4 regions of the Shinella sp. HY16 genome follow, and region 3 is predicted to be linked to each of the others. Evidence: predicted binding sites of a transcription regulator. Region 3 holds the regulator's gene; each other region holds the start of a gene.

Evidence for each region. Region 3 encodes PhoB, which activates phosphate uptake and scavenging genes when phosphate is short. Its sites were predicted from a motif close to TGTCATNNANCTGTCAT; they were not measured.
Region 1: the regulator PhoB is predicted to act here: its motif matches at 2,243-2,259, upstream of phnC (phosphonate ABC transporter ATP-binding protein).
Region 2: the regulator PhoB is predicted to act here: its motif matches at 3,959-3,975, upstream of phnC (phosphonate ABC transporter ATP-binding protein).
Region 4: the regulator PhoB is predicted to act here: its motif matches at 743-759, upstream of phnC (phosphonate ABC transporter ATP-binding protein).

What each region holds. Positions count from the first base shown of each region.
Region 1 covers NZ_JAHYXL010000011.1:4,309-9,544, forward strand. Annotated here, with positions in the region: gene phnE (phosphonate ABC transporter, permease protein PhnE) at 1-434, opposite strand, end outside; gene phnD (phosphate/phosphite/phosphonate ABC transporter substrate-binding protein) at 505-1,353, opposite strand; gene phnC (phosphonate ABC transporter ATP-binding protein) at 1,350-2,159, opposite strand; gene tnpB (IS66 family insertion sequence element accessory protein TnpB) at 2,368-2,661, opposite strand; gene K0P03_RS35270 (hypothetical protein) at 2,843-4,231, shown strand; gene K0P03_RS35275 (ribbon-helix-helix protein, CopG family) at 4,523-4,735, shown strand; gene K0P03_RS35280 (helix-turn-helix domain-containing protein) at 4,932-5,236, shown strand, end outside.
Region 2 covers NZ_JAHYXL010000002.1:579,876-585,111, reverse strand. Annotated here, with positions in the region: gene K0P03_RS23185 (efflux RND transporter periplasmic adaptor subunit) at 1-461, opposite strand, end outside; gene K0P03_RS23180 (response regulator) at 608-1,297, shown strand; gene K0P03_RS23175 (ATP-binding protein) at 1,294-2,355, shown strand; gene K0P03_RS23170 (GNAT family N-acetyltransferase) at 2,665-3,093, shown strand; gene K0P03_RS23165 (hypothetical protein) at 3,147-3,308, shown strand; gene tnpB (IS66 family insertion sequence element accessory protein TnpB) at 3,557-3,850, shown strand; gene phnC (phosphonate ABC transporter ATP-binding protein) at 4,059-4,868, shown strand; gene phnD (phosphate/phosphite/phosphonate ABC transporter substrate-binding protein) at 4,865-5,236, shown strand, end outside.
Region 3 covers NZ_JAHYXL010000001.1:108,387-113,622, forward strand. Annotated here, with positions in the region: gene pstA (phosphate ABC transporter permease PstA) at 1-1,000, shown strand, start outside; gene pstB (phosphate ABC transporter ATP-binding protein PstB) at 1,014-1,829, shown strand; gene phoU (phosphate signaling complex protein PhoU) at 1,881-2,609, shown strand; gene phoB (phosphate regulon transcriptional regulator PhoB) at 2,628-3,311, shown strand; gene K0P03_RS00540 (GcrA family cell cycle regulator) at 3,450-3,986, opposite strand; gene K0P03_RS00545 (aspartate aminotransferase family protein) at 4,410-5,236, shown strand, end outside.
Region 4 covers NZ_JAHYXL010000010.1:21,383-26,460, reverse strand. Annotated here, with positions in the region: gene K0P03_RS34970 (hypothetical protein) at 1-173, shown strand, start outside; gene tnpB (IS66 family insertion sequence element accessory protein TnpB) at 341-634, shown strand; gene phnC (phosphonate ABC transporter ATP-binding protein) at 843-1,652, shown strand; gene phnD (phosphate/phosphite/phosphonate ABC transporter substrate-binding protein) at 1,649-2,497, shown strand; gene phnE (phosphonate ABC transporter, permease protein PhnE) at 2,568-3,374, shown strand; gene K0P03_RS34945 (phosphonate dehydrogenase) at 3,388-4,386, shown strand; gene K0P03_RS34940 (LysR family transcriptional regulator) at 4,399-5,078, shown strand, end outside.

The DNA of each region.
Region 1 (5,236 bases), on a different contig from region 3:
GGGAGCGCTCCAAATCCCACTGCCGCCACGAAGACGATGCCCATAATCAGCTCCGGGATCGACCGTAGACCATTCAACAATCCACGCGAGATCATATAGATGACAGCGTTGGGTGCTGTTTTCCCTGAGGCGAAAAAGCCAACTGGAAGTGATATCAGTACCGCGATCGCAGTCCCAGCTATACTCATCGCCAGAGTGTCGATGAGAGGGCTGATCCACTCCAAGCCTCGGTTGAAATCCGGGGGAAACATTTCCGTACCGAGCTGCCAGAGCGCAGGAAACCCAGATCCCAGACGCTCCAGATCAAGAAGACCGGAGTGATAACTGCTAACAATGATCACACACGCAATTGCCAACGCGATCACGCCAGCTCTGGTCCAAGCTTTGTTTTGATGTTGAAGGATAGAGTCGTAGTCGGCCGACGGCTGTGTCATCACATATCCTGGAAGAAAGGACGCAGGCCAGCGCCTGCGTCGAAAGGTGAGAAACTGTCTCGAACGCGCCTTACTGACTCAGGTCCAAGTTCAGCACTTTACCGAGCTCACGGACGACGTCGTAGGCTTTGTCATCGATCGGAGCGAACCCATCGGCTTTGAAGGATGCCAATACCTTTTCGTCTTTAAGGTCGATGAAGGCTTTGGTGATCGCCTCTTTCAACGAAGTGTCAAGATCCGACCGCATGGTCCAGGGGTACTGCGGGAACGGATCGGACTCGGCGAGGGCGATAACTTTCTTAGGATCAATGGTGCCACGAGCGACCATTGAATTGTAGATGGGCAACGAAAGTCCGCCAATCTGAGCATTGCCATTCTGCACTGCAATAGCCACGGCATCATGCGACCCTACGAAGTTCTCGCTATAGTCTTTTCCAGCCTCAACTCCGGCCTTAAGCAGCATAGATTTCGGGATAAGGTGGCTTGAGGTGGAAGCCACGTCCCCAAACGCGACCTTTTTCCCTTTTGCATCTTCAAGGCTTTCGATGCCAGCCTCTGCATTGGCGACAACTACAGCGCGATAGGTAGTTTCGCCATCCTTCATAACTGCTGCGAAAGGCTCGATATCAGCCTTGGTTTTCGCGAGCGTGTAAGAGAGCGGCCCGAAATAAGCCAACTCAAGCCGGCCGAAACGCATCGCTTCGATCATTGACGAGTAGTCGGTCGTTACGATCAGTTCAATCTCCCGACCGAGTGTCTTCTCAAGATACTCCTCGAGAGGACGATTGTTTTTGATGACAGTGGCGGCGTTCTCGTCCGGTAGCAACGCGACGCGCAATGTCTCTGGATTTGAGCCAGCATGCGCCAACGAACTCCAGCCAAGAACGGCGAGGAATGCGAGGGACAGAAGCTTCTTCATAATGCGGCCTCCATGGCAGCTAAAGGTTGATCATACTCGTAGTTGGACAAATCTTGTGTTGTGGTCGGATTTCTTGGGGCGCTGCGGTAGATCGACGCACACATTTGATCGGTCAGTTCGTCGACAGCGGCGTCCGCAACCACTTCCCCGTCGCGCATAGCAATGACCCGGTCGCCGAACCGGCGAGCTAGATCGATCTGATGAAGGCTGATCACAGCAGTGATGCCGTCGGCTGTGCATATTTCGCGAAGCTGCGACAGGACCTCGACAGCCGTTTCAGGGTCCAGACTTGCAACGGGCTCATCTGCAAGGACCAGTTGGGGCTTCTGGACCAGCGCGCGCGCAATGCCCACCCGTTGCTGCTGACCGCCGGATAGTTGATCCGCCCTGACGAGAGCCTTATCAAGAAGGCCTACGCGTTCAAGGCATTCCAACCCCAGCCTTCGATCCGAACGCGGCATAGGGAACAACGTACGCCAGCCAGAGTGGTAGCCCAGGCGGCCCGTCATGACGTTGTCGAGCGCGCTCAAGCGCCCTATGAGTTGGTGCTGCTGGAATATCATCCCAGTTCGCCTTCGGTGAATGCGAAGCTTAGTTTCCGCATCCAGAGCACCAATATCGTTAGAAGTGATCGAACCAGACGTCGGCGCAACCAAGCCGTTGAGTGTCCGGATGAGGGTAGATTTGCCTGCGCCGGATCTACCGAGGAGCACGACGAACTGACCCTGGTTGAACGTCAATGTCGTTGTCTTCAAAGCTTGGGTGCCGTTGGCATAGGTCACGGCAACTCCGTTCAGAGCCAGCATCACAATAATCCTGATCGTTAGTGGTGCATCGATTGAATATTTGCATCACTATGGGCGACATATGACGTCCGTTTATCAGGCTCGTGAAACTTCAATGACAGCACTTAAACTCAGCTCTACCTCCTCGCGTAGCTGCGATGGAGAAATTTCACCCAGAGCCGCCTGATCATGACGGCCCGGTCCCAATTCTACACCACCTTGACGGATGCTATCCCATATTCGGCCAGATAAACCGGCCCTTCTCCAGCCGCCGGGTAAAAAGGCAGGCGCCCAGACCATCATGCCAGATGATCTTCAAAATATCCGATCTGCGGCCCCTGAAGACGAAGAGATGCCCTGACAACGGATCATGCTGCAGAACCTCCTGCACCCGAAGCGCCAAGGAGGGAAAGCCACAGCGCATGTCCGTATATCCGCGCCTTCCTGGCGGGCACCCTTGATCCCGAATATTCCCGTCAGCTGACCGAGCAACTACGACAGGCAGGCGTCCCGGTTTGACCATGCCGTCGCTGGCAATTAATCTGAGCACGTGGCGGATGTTTGCAAGCAGACCCGGATGTTTGCGAGCACATTGGCAAAGAGCGTGAGCACGACGCCCGCTCCATTGTCAGATAATTCGAGCAGAAAATGCCGATGTTTGCGAGCAGAGGCGCTTATGTTGGCAAGCCGCTACACCTAGTAATTTGCGCGCGGCGCTGACCAGCGAGCATGTCCGCAGCAATGACCGTCTGGCCCGCTTTGTCGGCGTGGACGCCTATGAGGCCGCAGGCGGCAACGTGCTGCGCGATCTGTTCGCGGAGGACGACGCGACATTCTTCACCGATCGGCCATTGTTGTTGAGGCTGGTGGGCGAAAAACTGGAAACGGTCGCGGAAGAATTTTCGCCGCAGGGCTGGAAATGGGCGGAGATCAGCATCGACGGCGGCAGCATCCACAGCGCCGGATATGGCCGGATTTACCCGGAGCGCCGCGACCATACCGACGAGGAGCAGGCCGAATCGTCCGCTCTTGCCGAGGCTTTTGACGAGCTGGCCGCTCGGATCGAGGCCTATGCCGAGGGCGATCCTGAAATCGCGGCCGACGAGGCGCGGCTTGCCGAAATCGAACAGCGCATCGAGGCGATCAGGGACGCGACGGAAAGTTTTCGGCCGGAAGAACAGGCCCTTGCCGGTTGCCTTGTCGCAGTCGCCTATGACGGTTCCCTTCAGGTGACGCGCGGGCTTGTGAAGCCGGAGGACCGCAAGGCGCTGGACCGGCTGCGTGATGGTGCTCGGAATGGGGACGATGCTGGCGAGGCCCCTGCCCTGCCCGATGCGGCCGAGCCCGCCGAGCCGTCCGGATACTCCGCCACGCTCATCGAGGAACTGACGGCAGTCCGCACGGCAGCACTTCGCGTCGAACTGGCGAACCGTCCGGAGATCGCGCTTGCCGCCATGCTGCATCCGCTGGTGCTGCGCTGTTTCCATGACGGCTACCAGTATCTGCGCATGGATTCGGCCGTCGAGATCAGGGGCGAGCGCAAGGCGCTGGACCCCTGCATCAAGGAGCCGGAAGCCTGCCGAGCGCTTGCCGGCTGGAAAGAGATCGTGGGCGGATGGGGCCATCGTCTTCCCGGCGACCCAGCCGACCTTTGGGAATGGCTCATCGAACAGCCGACCGATGTCTTGACCGAGCTTCTGGCGGTGGTCACGGCGGCGAACCTCAATGCGGTGTCCGCCCGATATGACGCCAGCCGCAGCCGCATCGAACAGGCCGATCAGATCGCAAGAACCGTTGCTCTCGACATGCGCGCGTGGTGGACGCCGGATGCGGAATTCCTCGCCCACCTTTCCAAATCGACGATCGCCAGCATCATGCGCGAGGCCGGTTGCTCCGAGGATGCAGCCAGGGCGATCGAGCGCGCCCCAAAGGCCGAGGCGGTAGCGCAGGCGACAAGGGAACTGGACGGCAAGGGTTGGCTCCCCTCCCCGCTCACGTTGCCCGATGATGATGATGCCGCTCCGGCCGAGGACCGGAATAATGATGCCGATAATGACAGCACGACCGACACCATGCAGATCGCGGCCGAGTAAGCAGCAAGACTTCCTTGCACAACAGAAAACGCCCGGAGCGCACCGCTTCGGGCGTTTTCTATTGGCGCGGGGGCTGACCCGGGCCGGGATCGACCCGACCGGGTCAGACGAGGGGTGCCCCATAGCCCCGCCCCTCGTGCTCCCCTCCCACCCCTGGCCGAGATTGAGTCGGGCGCGATTCGTGCCTGATTTGCACCCGGCCAGTGTCGGCGGCGGAAGCGATACTTCATGTTTTCAACGACTTGAACCAAGGCATTGCAGAATCAGCGATTTTAGCGTTGCATGCAACACATGAGTCGCTTGGACCCTGCCACAGCCCGCGAGAGACTTATCGCTCATAGAGAGCGACGGCGCGCGGCTGGCCGGGTGCTGGTGACGACCGACCTTCCGGGGGACCTGGTTGCTCTTGTCGATCAGACCAAGGAAGAACGCGGCGCGTCAGCACGCGCGGCGATCATCGAGGAAGCATTGAGGTTTTATTTCGAGCAGAAGCAGAGGGCATAAAAGAAAAGCGCCCGACCGTTAGCAGCGGTCTGGCGCTTTTGGATTTCGGAACCGGCTAGATTGGAGGGCTCCCTAACTCTCCCCCAATTTAGCCGAGCAGACCCCGCCCCGCAAGAGTGATTCTTGCAGGGACCGGCGAAGCTTTGTCCGCCGTCCACAGTGTCATGCCCTCCCAGGACGGAGAGGACGAAGGACCATGTTTGAACAGATAGGGACGGTGCTCACGGGAGCGCCGGCCGGACGGGAGCGCACGCCCGTCCGAAGGCATAGCCGTGCAGCGGGACGCTGCGAGGGCGTATTCTGGCGCCGCACCGATCGTCAGGAGGTCCGCAAGATCCTTTTGGCGGCGCGGCGCTACGAGCTGGCGCTACGTCAACCCGGATCGCGCAATGGTCCGCTCGGCTCGGTGGCGATCGAGATACTCGAGCTCATGGGCAATCTGGTGAATTTTCGCACCGGCCGGCTCGATCCGTCGATTGAAACCCTCAAACGCTATCTCAG
Region 2 (5,236 bases), on a different contig from region 3:
GCCGCATTGTTGAGAGCTTCGTCACTGGTGATCTTCTGTGCCGAGAGCAGCTCAGCGCGCTCGAACTTCACCTTCGCATTGACAAACTCGGCTTCGGCACGCGCAAGCGCGGCGGCGGCAGCATCGACATCGGCCGCAAAGGGCGATGGATCGATCTGGAAGAGTGGCGCATCTGCGTCCACGAAAGAGCCCTCTTGAAAGAGCTTCTTTTGAATGATTCCGCTGACCTGCGGCCGGATTTCGGCCGTGCGCAAGGCACTGACACGTCCTGGCAGCTCGTCATAGACCGTCACGGCTTGCGGCTGCACCGTCATCACGCTGACGCGCACGGCCTGCGGTTCGGCCGCTCCATTCGCTTCAACATCCTGCTCAGCACAGCAAGCAAGCAGCAGCAATAATGGCACGCATAACATGCAGAAAAGCCAAAACCGCGCGACATTTCGCATCTGTGTCACCATCATCTCGTGAGGGAGTATCGATGGTGACGCTCTAAGAGTCTTCCATTGGCGGTTCGTGGAGGTTCTGTTGCGATATTATGGAGGCGGGGCACGGCCGCTCGACGGACGGACCGTTCGGTGCCATGTAAATTGCAAGGAGTGCGATGAGCATGGCAGAACTTGTTTTGATAGCTGAGGACGATGCGGAGATCGCCGGCATCCTTGAGGCGTACTTTGCCCGCGAAGGCTTCCGCACCGTGCATGCCCGCGACGGGCAGGTGGCGCTTGATCTGCACCGGTCGTTGAAACCCGACATCGTCTTGGCTGATATCACTATGCCGCGCCTGGATGGCTGGGAGCTTCTCGCAGAGATCCAGAGACGAGGCCGCACACCTGTCATCATGATCACGGCACTTGATGAGGATGTCGATCGGTTACAGGGCCTGCGCATCGGCGCGGACGACTATATCGTCAAGCCCTTCAATCCGATCGAGGTCGTCGCGCGAGCCAAGGCCGTGTTGCGTCGCGCGGGTCTCAGCCAAGCGGGCGCAGTGATCCGGGTCGGAAACCTGGCAATCGATCTCGATAGCTATCAGGTTAAGATTGAGAAGGAGGACGGGCCAGTGACCGTACCTCTCACGCTGTCGGAATTCAGGCTTCTGGCCCATCTCGCTCGGACACCCACCAAGGTGTTCTCGCGAGCCGAACTTGTTGACGCCTGCCTGCCCGGCTCGGATGCGCTGGATCGAACGATCGACAGTCATTTGAGCAAGCTTCGCAAGAAGCTCGAACAGGTGGGAAGCGAAGGCTTGTTGATCAGCATTCGAGGCGTCGGCTACCGCCTTGGGGTCGATCCATGATCGTGAAGGGGCTCAGTCGGCAGATATTGCTCGCCATGGCCTCGGTCACCCTGGCGGCTGGCCTGCTGGTCTTCTTTGGAACCTATCTCGCCTTCACCGCCCTCTTCTATTTTTCTCCCTGGTCTGAAGACGCTGACAATTGGCTGACGGGCTTCGATTTCATTACTCTGGCCATTCTCATCTTAATCGCGCTGATCGTCGCGGCGATCGCATCGATCCGATTGGCGCGCCGCATCCTCGAACCGTTGGAATCATTGGCGATAAGCGCCAGGCAGATCAAAGACGGCGATCTTTCGGCTCGCGCCATCCCCGGCGATCACTCTCTGGGGGAGACGGCCGTTCTTGTCGAAGACTTCAACGCCATGGCCCAGCGTCTGCAGGACATGGCCTCGGATATGACACTCTGGAATGCCACGATCGCCCATGAACTGCGTACACCTTTGACCATTCTCAAGGGGCGACTCCAAGGCATGATTGATGGGGTCTTCGAGCCCGATGAAAAGTCGCTTAGTGCCCTCGTGCTGCAGGTCGATTCATTGGCAAGGCTGGTGGAGGACCTGCGAACGGTGACGCTCGCTGACAGTGGTCACCTTGATCTTCGCCTTCAGCCTGTTCGTCTCAAGGACGAAATCTTGCGGCTTGCTGCGGTGTTGGATCGGGAACTGCAACAGGACGGCTTCGAGCTTAGCCTAGACCTTTGCGATGTCACGGTCCGGGTCGATGCGATGCGGATCCGGCAGGCGCTTCTTGCCCTGGTCACAAATGCGCGTCGATACGCGCAACGCGGCCTCATCGAAATCAGCCTTTGCGTGGAGAGGAACGAAGTGATCCTGCGTGTCGCCGACGAAGGTCCGGGCCTTGCACCGGACATCGCCGCTTCCGCGTTCGAACCTTTCCGAAGAGGCGGAGAGTCCGGCTCGTTGGAAAAGGGCGGCAATGGTCTGGGTCTATCCGTCGTCCGTGCGATCGTTGAGGCTCATGGCGGCAAAGTCCAATACGCAAAATCTGACACAGGCGGCGCCATGTTCGAGATGGTTCTTGGCGAGGCAGTCTCGTGACGTTTTGTTCGTCGCCGCTTCCTTACGGATTCTACGGCTCGTTCAACTCCACCGGTCGTCTCCACGTCGTCTCCACACGCCCTCCACGAACCCTCAAACTTGGCTTGCTAACGCAGTCATCCCAGGCCCAACCAAGATGCTGTGCTCGGGATTATGGAAAGCGCACTTATGGGCACCGAATCCGGCCCCGCGTTCGATAAGCCGTTGGAGAAACGTTTTGACCATACAAACTGTCAGTCTGGCCGTTGCAGATCAGAATGATCTCCCGACTTCAAGAAAGAGCTCCAGGAGGCATTTTCTCTTGCTGTTATCGATGAATACGGAGCGCTGCCCGATGGCCCCATACCTTCCGACGAGGACCTAGACAGCTCTATCGCCGCCCCCGGAGCTGTCGCACTGCGTATTCTCTCAGACGGCGAGAAGATCGGTGGCGCAGTTGTGACCATCGATGAGAACACGCATCACAACACGCTGGATCTATTTTTCCTGAAGGTTGGCGAGCATGGGCAGGGTCTGGGTCACAAAGCCTGGCTTGCGATCGAAGCCCGTTATCCGAAGACGATCACGTGGCGAACCCATACGCCCTATTTCGAGAAGAGGAACATCCACTTCTACGTCAACAAATGTGGCTTCAAGATCATCGCGTTTCATCACGCCAAGTATCCGGACCCACATCATCCCGCGTCGAATGATCTTCCGGATGACGAAGGGTTTCTATTCGAGAAGGTGATTAAGTAAGCCGCAATCGATCTGACCCATTTCAGCAGACCGGCTGCATACGGGAAGTCCCGATGGCCAGCTCAATGGCAGGTATGAAGGCGCGTAGCGGTCATTCGATCTACCGGTGGAGCCGCTTGGGCTTCATCGGTCGAAAGACCGAACTCGACGCGGCTCGTTTCAACGGTGTCATTGAAAGCTGCACAGGATTAGCCGAGCGGCTGACAAACGGCTGACGCGATGTCAGACGGCTGCATTCGGCCCCGGGGCTCACGGATAATAAGGTGTCTTCGGCGCGACCGTCATGCTAGGTGTAGCGGCTTGCCAACATAAGCGCCTCTGCTCGCAAACATCGGCATTTTCTGCTCGAATTATCTGACAATGGAGCGGGCGTCGTGCTCACGCTCTTTGCCAATGTGCTCGCAAACATCCGGGTCTGCTTGCAAACATCCGCCACGTGCTCAGATTAATTGCCAGCGACGGCATGGTCAAACCGGGACGCCTGCCTGTCGTAGTTGCTCGGTCAGCTGACGGGAATATTCGGGATCAAGGGTGCCCGCCAGGAAGGCGCGGATATACGGACATGCGCTGTGGCTTTCCCTCCTTGGCGCTTCGGGTGCAGGAGGTTCTGCAGCATGATCCGTTGTCAGGGCATCTCTTCGTCTTCAGGGGCCGCAGATCGGATATTTTGAAGATCATCTGGCATGATGGTCTGGGCGCCTGCCTTTTTACCCGGCGGCTGGAGAAGGGCCGGTTTATCTGGCCGAATATGGGATAGCATCCGTCAAGGTGGTGTAGAATTGGGACCGGGCCGTCATGATCAGGCGGCTCTGGGTGAAATTTCTCCATCGCAGCTACGCGAGGAGGTAGAGCTGAGTTTAAGTGCTGTCATTGAAGTTTCACGAGCCTGATAAACGGACGTCATATGTCGCCCATAGTGATGCAAATATTCAATCGATGCACCACTAACGATCAGGATTATTGTGATGCTGGCTCTGAACGGAGTTGCCGTGACCTATGCCAACGGCACCCAAGCTTTGAAGACAACGACATTGACGTTCAACCAGGGTCAGTTCGTCGTGCTCCTCGGTAGATCCGGCGCAGGCAAATCTACCCTCATCCGGACACTCAACGGCTTGGTTGCGCCGACGTCTGGTTCGATCACTTCTAACGATATTGGTGCTCTGGATGCGGAAACTAAGCTTCGCATTCACCGAAGGCGAACTGGGATGATATTCCAGCAGCACCAACTCATAGGGCGCTTGAGCGCGCTCGACAACGTCATGACGGGCCGCCTGGGCTACCACTCTGGCTGGCGTACGTTGTTCCCTATGCCGCGTTCGGATCGAAGGCTGGGGTTGGAATGCCTTGAACGCGTAGGCCTTCTTGATAAGGCTCTCGTCAGGGCGGATCAACTATCCGGCGGTCAGCAGCAACGGGTGGGCATTGCGCGCGCGCTGGTCCAGAAGCCCCAACTGGTCCTTGCAGATGAGCCCGTTGCAAGTCTGGACCCTGAAACGGCTGTCGAGGTCCTGTCGCAGCTTCGCGAAATATGCACAGCCGACGGCATCACTGCTGTGATCAGCCTTCATCAGATCGATCTAGCTCGCCGGTTCGGCGACCGGGTCATTGCTATGCGCGACGGGGAAGTGGTTGCGGACGCCGCTGTCGACGAACTGACCGATCAAATGTGTGCGTCGATCTACCGCAGCGCCCCAAGAAATCCGACCACAACACAAGATTTGTCCAACTACGAGTATGATCAACCTTTAGCTGCCATGGAGGCCGCATTATGAAGAAGCTTCTGTCCCTCGCATTCCTCGCCGTTCTTGGCTGGAGTTCGTTGGCGCATGCTGGCTCAAATCCAGAGACATTGCGCGTCGCGTTGCTACCGGACGAGAACGCCGCCACTGTCATCAAAAACAATCGTCCTCTCGAGGAGTATCTTGAGAAGACACTCGGTCGGGAGATTGAACTGATCGTAACGACCGACTACTCGTCAATGATCGAAGCGATGCGTTTCGGCCGGCTTGAGTTGGCTTATTTCGGGCCGCTCTCTTACACGCTCGCGAAAACCAAGGCTGATATCGAGCCTTTCGCAGCAGTTATGAAGGATGGCGAAACTACCTATCGCGCTGTAGTTGTCGCCAATGCAGAGGCTGGC
Region 3 (5,236 bases):
GGTGCTGGGCGTCGACGAAAAGGACCGGGCCGGCCTGAAGGCGGTCAACGGCATGATTTCGGACAGCGTCCGCGTGCAGTTGCGCGATCTCGTCACCGCCGATCCCGCGATCATCGGCACGACGAAGACCGTGACGTTCCTTGCCCATGGTGACCTCGACTCCGCCTTCAAGGGCCAGATCGATCTCGCTGTGCCGGAAACGAACCGCAAGGTCTCCGACAAGCAGGTCGGCTGGATGAACACGCTCGCCGAAAGCGGCGCGCTCGCCAAACATTTCAACACCGGCCTCTTCACCAATGGCGCATCGAGCCGTCCGGAGGCTGCCGGCGTTGGCGTCGCAGCGATCGGCTCGCTCTACATGATGCTGATCGTGCTCGTGCTCTCCCTGCCGATCGGTGTCGCTGCCTCGATCTATCTGGAGGAGTTCGCTCCGAAGAACCGGTTCACGGACCTTATCGAGGTGAACATCAACAACCTCGCCGCCGTACCGTCCATCGTCTACGGTCTTCTCGGCCTTGCTGTCTTCGTCAACTTCGCGGGCTTCCCGCGCTCGGCGGCCCTCGTCGGCGGCCTGGTGCTGACCCTCATGACGCTGCCGACGATCATCATCGCGACCCGTGCCGCGCTGAAAGCCGTGCCGCCATCGATCCGCTCGGCTGCGCTTGGCCTCGGTGCCTCGAAGATGCAGACCGTGTTCCACCATGTCCTGCCGCTTGCGATGCCCGGCATCCTGACGGGCACGATCATCGGTCTTGCTCACGCACTCGGTGAAACTGCCCCGCTGCTTCTCATCGGCATGGTCGCCTTCGTCGCCGATGTTCCGGCAACGCCGATGGACCCTGCGACGGCGCTTCCGGTGCAGATCTACATGTGGGCCAACGAGGCGGAACGCGCCTTCGTCGAGCGCACCTCCGGAGCCATCATCGTGCTCCTCATCTTCCTCATCCTCATGAATGTTGGCGCCATCCTGTTGCGCCGCCGTTTCGAACGGCGCTGGTAGAAGGACCGGTCATATGAACATGATGTCAGAAGCAGCAGTCGAGAAAGCGCTGGACAAGAAAATGAATGACATTTCCTACAAGATGATCGGCAAGGACGTCTCGGTCTATTACGGCGAGAAGCGCGCCCTCTACGATGTGAACCTCAATGTTCGCGAAAACACGGTGACCGCCCTTATCGGCCCGTCGGGCTGCGGCAAGTCGACCTTCCTGCGCACGCTGAACCGCATGAACGACACGATCGACGGTTGCCGCGTCACCGGTCGCATCACGCTCGATACGGACGATATCTACGATCCGAACATCGACGTCGTGGAGCTGCGTGCCCGCGTCGGCATGGTCTTCCAGAAGCCGAACCCGTTCCCGAAGTCGATCTACGAGAACGTCGCTTATGGCCCGCGTATCCACGGTCTCGCCAAGGGGAAGGCCGACATGGACGCCATCGTCGAGCAGAGCCTTCAGAAGGCCGGCCTGTGGAACGAGGTGAAGGATCGCCTGCATGAAGGCGGCACGGGCCTTTCCGGCGGCCAGCAGCAGCGCCTCTGCATCGCCCGCGCCGTCGCCGTCAGCCCGGAAGTCATCCTCATGGACGAGCCCTGCTCGGCGCTCGACCCGATCGCGACCGCCAAGGTCGAGGAACTGATCCATGAACTGCGCGCGAACTTCACCATCGTCATCGTGACGCACTCGATGCAGCAGGCGGCCCGCGTCTCGCAGCGCACCGCCATGTTCCACCTCGGCAACCTCGTCGAGGAGAACGACACCGACAAGATGTTCACCAACCCGGATGACCAGCGCACGCAGGACTACATCATGGGCCGCTTCGGCTGACGCCTTCGTCGCCGAGCATCCCTGGAACCCGAGCGCATTAAGGACTGAGCCATGTCATCGAGCCACATCGTCTCCATCTACGACGAAGAACTGAAATACCTCTCCCGCCGCATCTCCGAAATGGGCGGCACCGCCGAGCAGATGGTCGCCGATTCCGTCCGCGCTCTCGTCACGACCGACGCGGCGCTGGCCCAGAAGGTGATCTCCGAGGACGTCATCCTTGATACGGCAGAGCGCCAGATCAACGACAAGGCGATCGTCACCATCGCCAAGCGCCAGCCGATGGCGGCGGACCTGCGCGAAATCATGGGCGCGATCCGTATCGCGGCCGAACTGGAGCGCGTCGGCGATCTCGGAAAGAACACCGCCAAGCGCGTCATCGCCGTCCAGAGCTCGGGCATGCCCCGCAAGCTGGCCCGCGGCTTGGAGCATCTCGCCGAGCTCGCGCTGATGCAGCTCAAGGAAGTGCTCGACGTCTATGCCACCCGCTCGATCGAGAAGGCCAAGGCGATCCGCGAGCGCGACGACGAGATCGATGCGATCTATACCTCGCTGTTCCGCGAACTCCTGACCTACATGATGGAAGACCCGCGCAACATCACGCCCTGCACGCATCTCCTGTTCTGCGCCAAGAACATCGAGCGCATCGGCGACCACGCGACCAACATCGCCGAAACCATCTACTACATGGCAACAGGCTCGCAGCCGGAAGGTGAGCGTCCGAAGGACGATACCTCGACCTCCGTCGTCGCGGCCGATGTCGCCGACGCGTCCGAGTAAAGAGCAAGGTTCAACTCCATGGTGCCCAGAATTGCCGTCGTGGAAGACGAGGAGGCCCTGAGCGTTCTCCTCCGTTACAATCTGGAAGCGGAAGGTTTCGAGGTCGATACGATCCTGAACGGTGACGAGGCCGAGATGCGCTTGCAGGAGCGCATGCCGGATCTCCTCATCCTCGACTGGATGCTTCCGGGCGTTTCCGGCATCGAGCTGTGCCGACGCCTGCGCCAGCGCCCGGAAACCGAACGTCTGCCGATCATCATGCTGACGGCGCGCGGCGAGGAGAGCGAGCGCGTGCGCGGGCTTGCCACCGGTGCGGACGACTATGTCGTCAAGCCCTTCTCGACGCCGGAACTGGTTGCCCGCGTGCGGGCGATGCTGCGCCGTGCCAAGCCCGAGGTTGTCTCGACGGTGCTGCGCTGCGGCGACATCGAGCTCGACCGCGAGACGCACCGCGTCCATCGTCGCACCCGCGAGGTCCGCCTTGGCCCGACGGAGTTCCGCCTTCTGGAGTTCCTGATGACCTCGCCCGGCCGCGTCTTCTCGCGCTCGCAACTTCTCGACGGGGTCTGGGGCCATGACATTTATGTCGACGAGCGCACCGTCGACGTGCATGTCGGGCGTCTGCGGAAGGCGCTCAACTTCGCCAACATGCAGGACGTCATCCGCACGGTCCGCGGCGCCGGCTATTCGCTGGAAACCTGAGCGAACGGAATTCCTCCCAAGGACGGAAATGGGCCCTCAGGGGCCTGTTTGCGTTTTGGGGGAATAGTAGAGGCACCACCATCTCAAACGAAAACGGACCCTTTCGGGTCCGCATCGCATTTTCTGCCGTGGTAGATGTTATCGCATCCGGCGGCGCTCGGCCGAGGGCTGGTAGGCGAGGCGCTGGTGGTAGGTGCAGTAGGGCGAATTGTCGGGGGACTCGTTGCCGCAGAAGTGGAAGTCGTCGTTGAGCGGGTCTCCGATCGGCCACTTGCAGGTGCGCTCGGTGAGCTGGGTCAGCTCGAGACGACGCGACATCGGTACGACCACGTTGTTGCGGTTGGCCGGAACCGGAAGGGTCTCGGCCTGCATTTCGAAATCGGCGTCGATCTCTTCCTTGACAATGGCGTTGCCGGCCGGACGGGCGACCGGGCGGGCGGCGACGGGACGGGCAGCGAAGTTCGACGGACGCGGCGTCGCCGGAGCCGGACGCTTGGCGCGTGTCGCGGTCTGGGTGCCGCCGGCCTTGGCGCGACCGGGCAGATTCAGCCGGTGCACCTTGCCGATGACGGCATTGCGGCTGACGCCGCCGAGCTGCGCCGCGATCTGGCTCGCGCTCAGGCCCTCGCTCCAGAGCTTCTTGAGTTTCTCGACGCGCTCGTCTGTCCAGTTCATGTTTTTGTCTCCGCTCGGCGTTCAGGATGCGGGAATCCCTCGTCGTGCTCCGGACGGGTCCGGAACCTGAACGCCCTAACTCTCTTGCTGACTAGTTCCGCCGCATGCAGTCTAGTAATTGGTCTTTAACCTAGAGACCGGTGGACTCTGTGACAAGAGTCGCCGGAATCCGGGCGAATCGATTTCGGAGTTTTCCCCAACTTGCTGGTCGGGTGTGACTCGATAGAGACACCTTCCATGCGCGTCGCGAATCCTCACCTTGCGGGATGTTCAGCGCCATTTCGGGTGCGATTTTGTTGACATCCCAACATGAAATGCTGATAGTGCGGCATGCCGCCGAAAGGCGGCTTTTGGTTTTTCTGAGGCTTGGAAAAGTCAAGTTGCATTTCTGTTTTTCCGCATCTCTTTTCGGAGGATCCACGCATGGCCGATGTCGCGCCGCTCTATGAAACCTACATGCGTGCGCCGCTCCGGTTCACGCGCGGGGAGGGCGTGTGGCTGACCACCGAAGATGGCGAGCGATATCTCGATTTTGCCGCCGGTGTTGCCGTCAACTCGCTCGGCCATGCGCATCCTCATCTCGTCGCCGCGCTGAAGGAGCAGGCCGACAAGGTCTGGCACCTGTCGAACCTCTATGAGGTTCCGGGCCAGGAAAGCCTCGGCAGCCGGCTGACGCAGGCCACGTTCGCCGACAAGGTGTTCTTCACCAATTCAGGTGCAGAGGCGCTGGAATGTGCGATCAAGACCGCCCGGCGCTACCATTTTGCCAAGGGCCATCCCGGCAAGTACCACATCATCACCTTCGAGGGTGCCTTCCACGGGCGCACGATCGCGACGATCGCCGCCGGCGGTCAGGAAAAATACATCGAGGGCTTCGGCCCCAAGGCGCCGGGCTTTCTCAAGGTCCCCTTCGGCGACATCACGGCCGTCAAGGACGCGATCACCGAGGAAACGGCCGGTATCCTGATCGAGCCGGTGCAGGGCGAGGGCGGGCTGCGCCCGGTGTCGAAGGAGTTCATGCAGGAGCTGCGCCAGCTCTGTGACGAATACGGCCTGCTGCTCATCCTCGATGAGGTGCAGACCGGCGTCGGTCGCACGGGGCGGCTCTTCGCTCACGAATGGGCAGGGGTCGCGCCTGACATCATGGCGATTGCCAAGGGTATCGGCGGCGGTTTCCCGCTCGGTGCCTGCCTTGCCACGAACGAGGCGGCGGCCGGCATGGTTGCCGGTACGCACGGCTCTACCTATGG
Region 4 (5,078 bases), on a different contig from region 3:
AGCTGGAGCGCGCGGCGCAAATCCTGTTCGAGGAATTTGACGAGTCCCTGAAAACCAAGCTCTCCGAAAAGGCCAGGCGTGGCCGTATCCTCAAGCTGATCCTGTTCGGCTCCTATGCGCGCGGCGATTGGGTCGAAGATCGCAAGAGCGGCTACCTTTCCGACTATGTGTAGCGGCTTGCCAACATAAGCGCCTCTGCTCGCAAACATCGGCATTTTCTGCTCGAATTATCTGACAATGGAGCGGGCGTCGTGCTCACGCTCTTTGCCAATGTGCTCGCAAACATCCGGGTCTGCTTGCAAACATCCGCCACGTGCTCAGATTAATTGCCAGCGACGGCATGGTCAAACCGGGACGCCTGCCTGTCGTAGTTGCTCGGTCAGCTGACGGGAATATTCGGGATCAAGGGTGCCCGCCAGGAAGGCGCGGATATACGGACATGCGCTGTGGCTTTCCCTCCTTGGCGCTTCGGGTGCAGGAGGTTCTGCAGCATGATCCGTTGTCAGGGCATCTCTTCGTCTTCAGGGGCCGCAGATCGGATATTTTGAAGATCATCTGGCATGATGGTCTGGGCGCCTGCCTTTTTACCCGGCGGCTGGAGAAGGGCCGGTTTATCTGGCCGAATATGGGATAGCATCCGTCAAGGTGGTGTAGAATTGGGACCGGGCCGTCATGATCAGGCGGCTCTGGGTGAAATTTCTCCATCGCAGCTACGCGAGGAGGTAGAGCTGAGTTTAAGTGCTGTCATTGAAGTTTCACGAGCCTGATAAACGGACGTCATATGTCGCCCATAGTGATGCAAATATTCAATCGATGCACCACTAACGATCAGGATTATTGTGATGCTGGCTCTGAACGGAGTTGCCGTGACCTATGCCAACGGCACCCAAGCTTTGAAGACAACGACATTGACGTTCAACCAGGGTCAGTTCGTCGTGCTCCTCGGTAGATCCGGCGCAGGCAAATCTACCCTCATCCGGACACTCAACGGCTTGGTTGCGCCGACGTCTGGTTCGATCACTTCTAACGATATTGGTGCTCTGGATGCGGAAACTAAGCTTCGCATTCACCGAAGGCGAACTGGGATGATATTCCAGCAGCACCAACTCATAGGGCGCTTGAGCGCGCTCGACAACGTCATGACGGGCCGCCTGGGCTACCACTCTGGCTGGCGTACGTTGTTCCCTATGCCGCGTTCGGATCGAAGGCTGGGGTTGGAATGCCTTGAACGCGTAGGCCTTCTTGATAAGGCTCTCGTCAGGGCGGATCAACTATCCGGCGGTCAGCAGCAACGGGTGGGCATTGCGCGCGCGCTGGTCCAGAAGCCCCAACTGGTCCTTGCAGATGAGCCCGTTGCAAGTCTGGACCCTGAAACGGCTGTCGAGGTCCTGTCGCAGCTTCGCGAAATATGCACAGCCGACGGCATCACTGCTGTGATCAGCCTTCATCAGATCGATCTAGCTCGCCGGTTCGGCGACCGGGTCATTGCTATGCGCGACGGGGAAGTGGTTGCGGACGCCGCTGTCGACGAACTGACCGATCAAATGTGTGCGTCGATCTACCGCAGCGCCCCAAGAAATCCGACCACAACACAAGATTTGTCCAACTACGAGTATGATCAACCTTTAGCTGCCATGGAGGCCGCATTATGAAGAAGCTTCTGTCCCTCGCATTCCTCGCCGTTCTTGGCTGGAGTTCGTTGGCGCATGCTGGCTCAAATCCAGAGACATTGCGCGTCGCGTTGCTACCGGACGAGAACGCCGCCACTGTCATCAAAAACAATCGTCCTCTCGAGGAGTATCTTGAGAAGACACTCGGTCGGGAGATTGAACTGATCGTAACGACCGACTACTCGTCAATGATCGAAGCGATGCGTTTCGGCCGGCTTGAGTTGGCTTATTTCGGGCCGCTCTCTTACACGCTCGCGAAAACCAAGGCTGATATCGAGCCTTTCGCAGCAGTTATGAAGGATGGCGAAACTACCTATCGCGCTGTAGTTGTCGCCAATGCAGAGGCTGGCATCGAAAGCCTTGAAGATGCAAAAGGGAAAAAGGTCGCGTTTGGGGACGTGGCTTCCACCTCAAGCCACCTTATCCCGAAATCTATGCTGCTTAAGGCCGGAGTTGAGGCTGGAAAAGACTATAGCGAGAACTTCGTAGGGTCGCATGATGCCGTGGCTATTGCAGTGCAGAATGGCAATGCTCAGATTGGCGGACTTTCGTTGCCCATCTACAATTCAATGGTCGCTCGTGGCACCATTGATCCTAAGAAAGTTATCGCCCTCGCCGAGTCCGATCCGTTCCCGCAGTACCCCTGGACCATGCGGTCGGATCTTGACACTTCGTTGAAAGAGGCGATCACCAAAGCCTTCATCGACCTTAAAGACGAAAAGGTATTGGCATCCTTCAAAGCCGATGGGTTCGCTCCGATCGATGACAAAGCCTACGACGTCGTCCGTGAGCTCGGTAAAGTGCTGAACTTGGACCTGAGTCAGTAAGGCGCGTTCGAGACAGTTTCTCACCTTTCGACGCAGGCGCTGGCCTGCGTCCTTTCTTCCAGGATATGTGATGACACAGCCGTCGGCCGACTACGACTCTATCCTTCAACATCAAAACAAAGCTTGGACCAGAGCTGGCGTGATCGCGTTGGCAATTGCGTGTGTGATCATTGTTAGCAGTTATCACTCCGGTCTTCTTGATCTGGAGCGTCTGGGATCTGGGTTTCCTGCGCTCTGGCAGCTCGGTACGGAAATGTTTCCCCCGGATTTCAACCGAGGCTTGGAGTGGATCAGCCCTCTCATCGACACTCTGGCGATGAGTATAGCTGGGACTGCGATCGCGGTACTGATATCACTTCCAGTTGGCTTTTTCGCCTCAGGGAAAACAGCACCCAACGCTGTCATCTATATGATCTCGCGTGGATTGTTGAATGGTCTACGGTCGATCCCGGAGCTGATTATGGGCATCGTCTTCGTGGCGGCAGTGGGATTTGGAGCGCTCCCAGGCGTGCTGGCTCTTGGTCTTCACTCGGTTGGCATGGTGGGCAAGTTCTTTGCGGAGGCGATCGAGCATTGCGATAATGCGCCTATAGAAGCCGCACGCGCAGCTGGTGCGTCGCCGTTCCAGATCGTGACGCGGGCGATCTTGCCACAAGTTCTACCGCAATTGGCCGATGTGACCATCTATCGGTGGGAGTACAACTTCCGCGCCTCGACAATCCTGGGCACTGTGGGAGCTGGTGGTATCGGTTTCGAGTTGATGACATCCCTCCGGATCATGAATTATCAGGAGGTTCTTGCGATCATGCTCGTTGTCCTTCTGATGGTCACCATCGTTGACCAGGTCGGCGCTCTCCTCCGCCGCCAGCTGCAATAGAAGGATAAATTAAATGCTCCCAAAGGTAGTAATCACCCATCGCGTCCACGAGGAGATTATCTCAAAGCTATCTCCCCACGCTCGTTTAGTTTGCAACGATACTGATGATACATGGCCCCGCGAGAAACTGCTCGCAGAATTGAGCGACGCCAAGGCGATGATGGCGTTCATGCCGGACATGATCGACGCGTCTGTACTCGCGCACGCTCCCGATCTTCAACTTGTGGCATGTGCGCTGAAAGGCTTCGATAACTTCGACATCGAAGCCTGCACGCAGCGTGGAGTCCACGTCACGATAGTGTCCGATCTTCTCACTGACCCGACAGCCGAACTTACAATCGGTCTGATGATTGCTCTTGGGCGGCACATTCTGCCAGGCGACAAGAGCGTCAGGAGGGATTACAAAGGTTGGCGCCCTCGGTTTTACGGCCTTGGGCTGCAGGGCACAGCAATCGGCATTTTAGGGATGGGAGCGATCGGAAAAGCTATAGCACAGCGCCTAAGTACCTTCGGCGCCATTGTGTCGTACTGGGATCGTCAATCCCTGGACAAAGCCGATGAGATCAGACTGAACGTAAAGCCTCTTGAATTTGACCAGTTGATCTCGTCGTCTACCTTTCTTGTGTGTGCACTCCCGCTTTCGGCCGAAACGAAGCATCTCCTCGGCGCTGAACAACTCGCCAAAATGCCCAAAGGAGCACTTCTTATTAATCCTGCACGCGGAAGCGTGGTTGATGAAGAGGCTGTTGTCGCTGCATTGCAGGCGGGGCGCTTGGGAGGCTACGCCGCTGATGTTTATGAGATGGAGGACTGGGCCAGACCCGACCGGCCTGACAAGGTCCACGGGGGTCTCCTCAATCGCGAACATGATTCGATCTTGACACCCCACATAGGCTCAGCAGTGGCGAAGTCGCGTTTGGCTATCGAGCACGAGGCTGCTGACAACATTATAGATTTTGTCCAAGGCCGAAGACCTCGTGCGGCAATTAACGAGGTTCAACTAATTCCTTGATTAGAGAAAGTAATGTTTAGCCTTTCGCATGTCGCAGCATTCATAGAGGTAATCGAAACTGGCAGCTTTCACGAGGCGTCGCGACGGCTTCAGATATCCCAACCGACTGTCTCACATAATGTGAAACGATTGGAGGATATACTAGGGGTGCGGCTGGTCGAGAGGAGGAAGGACAAGTGTGTGCCGACTCGGCAAGGGCTCGTATTCTTGCCATTCGCACGCAGCCTTTTGACCGTCACGAAGAGATCTCTGGACCGCCTGCACAGCGGCCGGATTACGTTGGGTGCCAGTACTAACATCGGTACCTATATTTTGCCAGTCCACTTGAAGCGTTTACAGGATGCTCAAGGCCGGCCACCTGAGGTGGCCGTTGCCTCAAATCCTGAAATCATCGAAAAGCTCTTGAGGAAGGAGATTGATCTAGCCTTTACCGAATGGTGGGACGATCGAAAAGGATATCAAGCCCGCCTTTGGCGGAAGGAAAAGCTGGTAATAATCGTATCCCCACAGCATAATTGGAGGACGCGAAAAACAATTGAAGCGGCAGAGTTATTTCAAGAGTCCCTCATTGGCGGAGAACGTGGAACCGGTACCGGATCCGTGCTCCGCGAGGCCTTCGGCCAAGCGGCAGAGCAATTCCCAATCTCATTCAATGTCGGGAGCACTGAGGCTGTGAAGCATGCAGTTCGAGC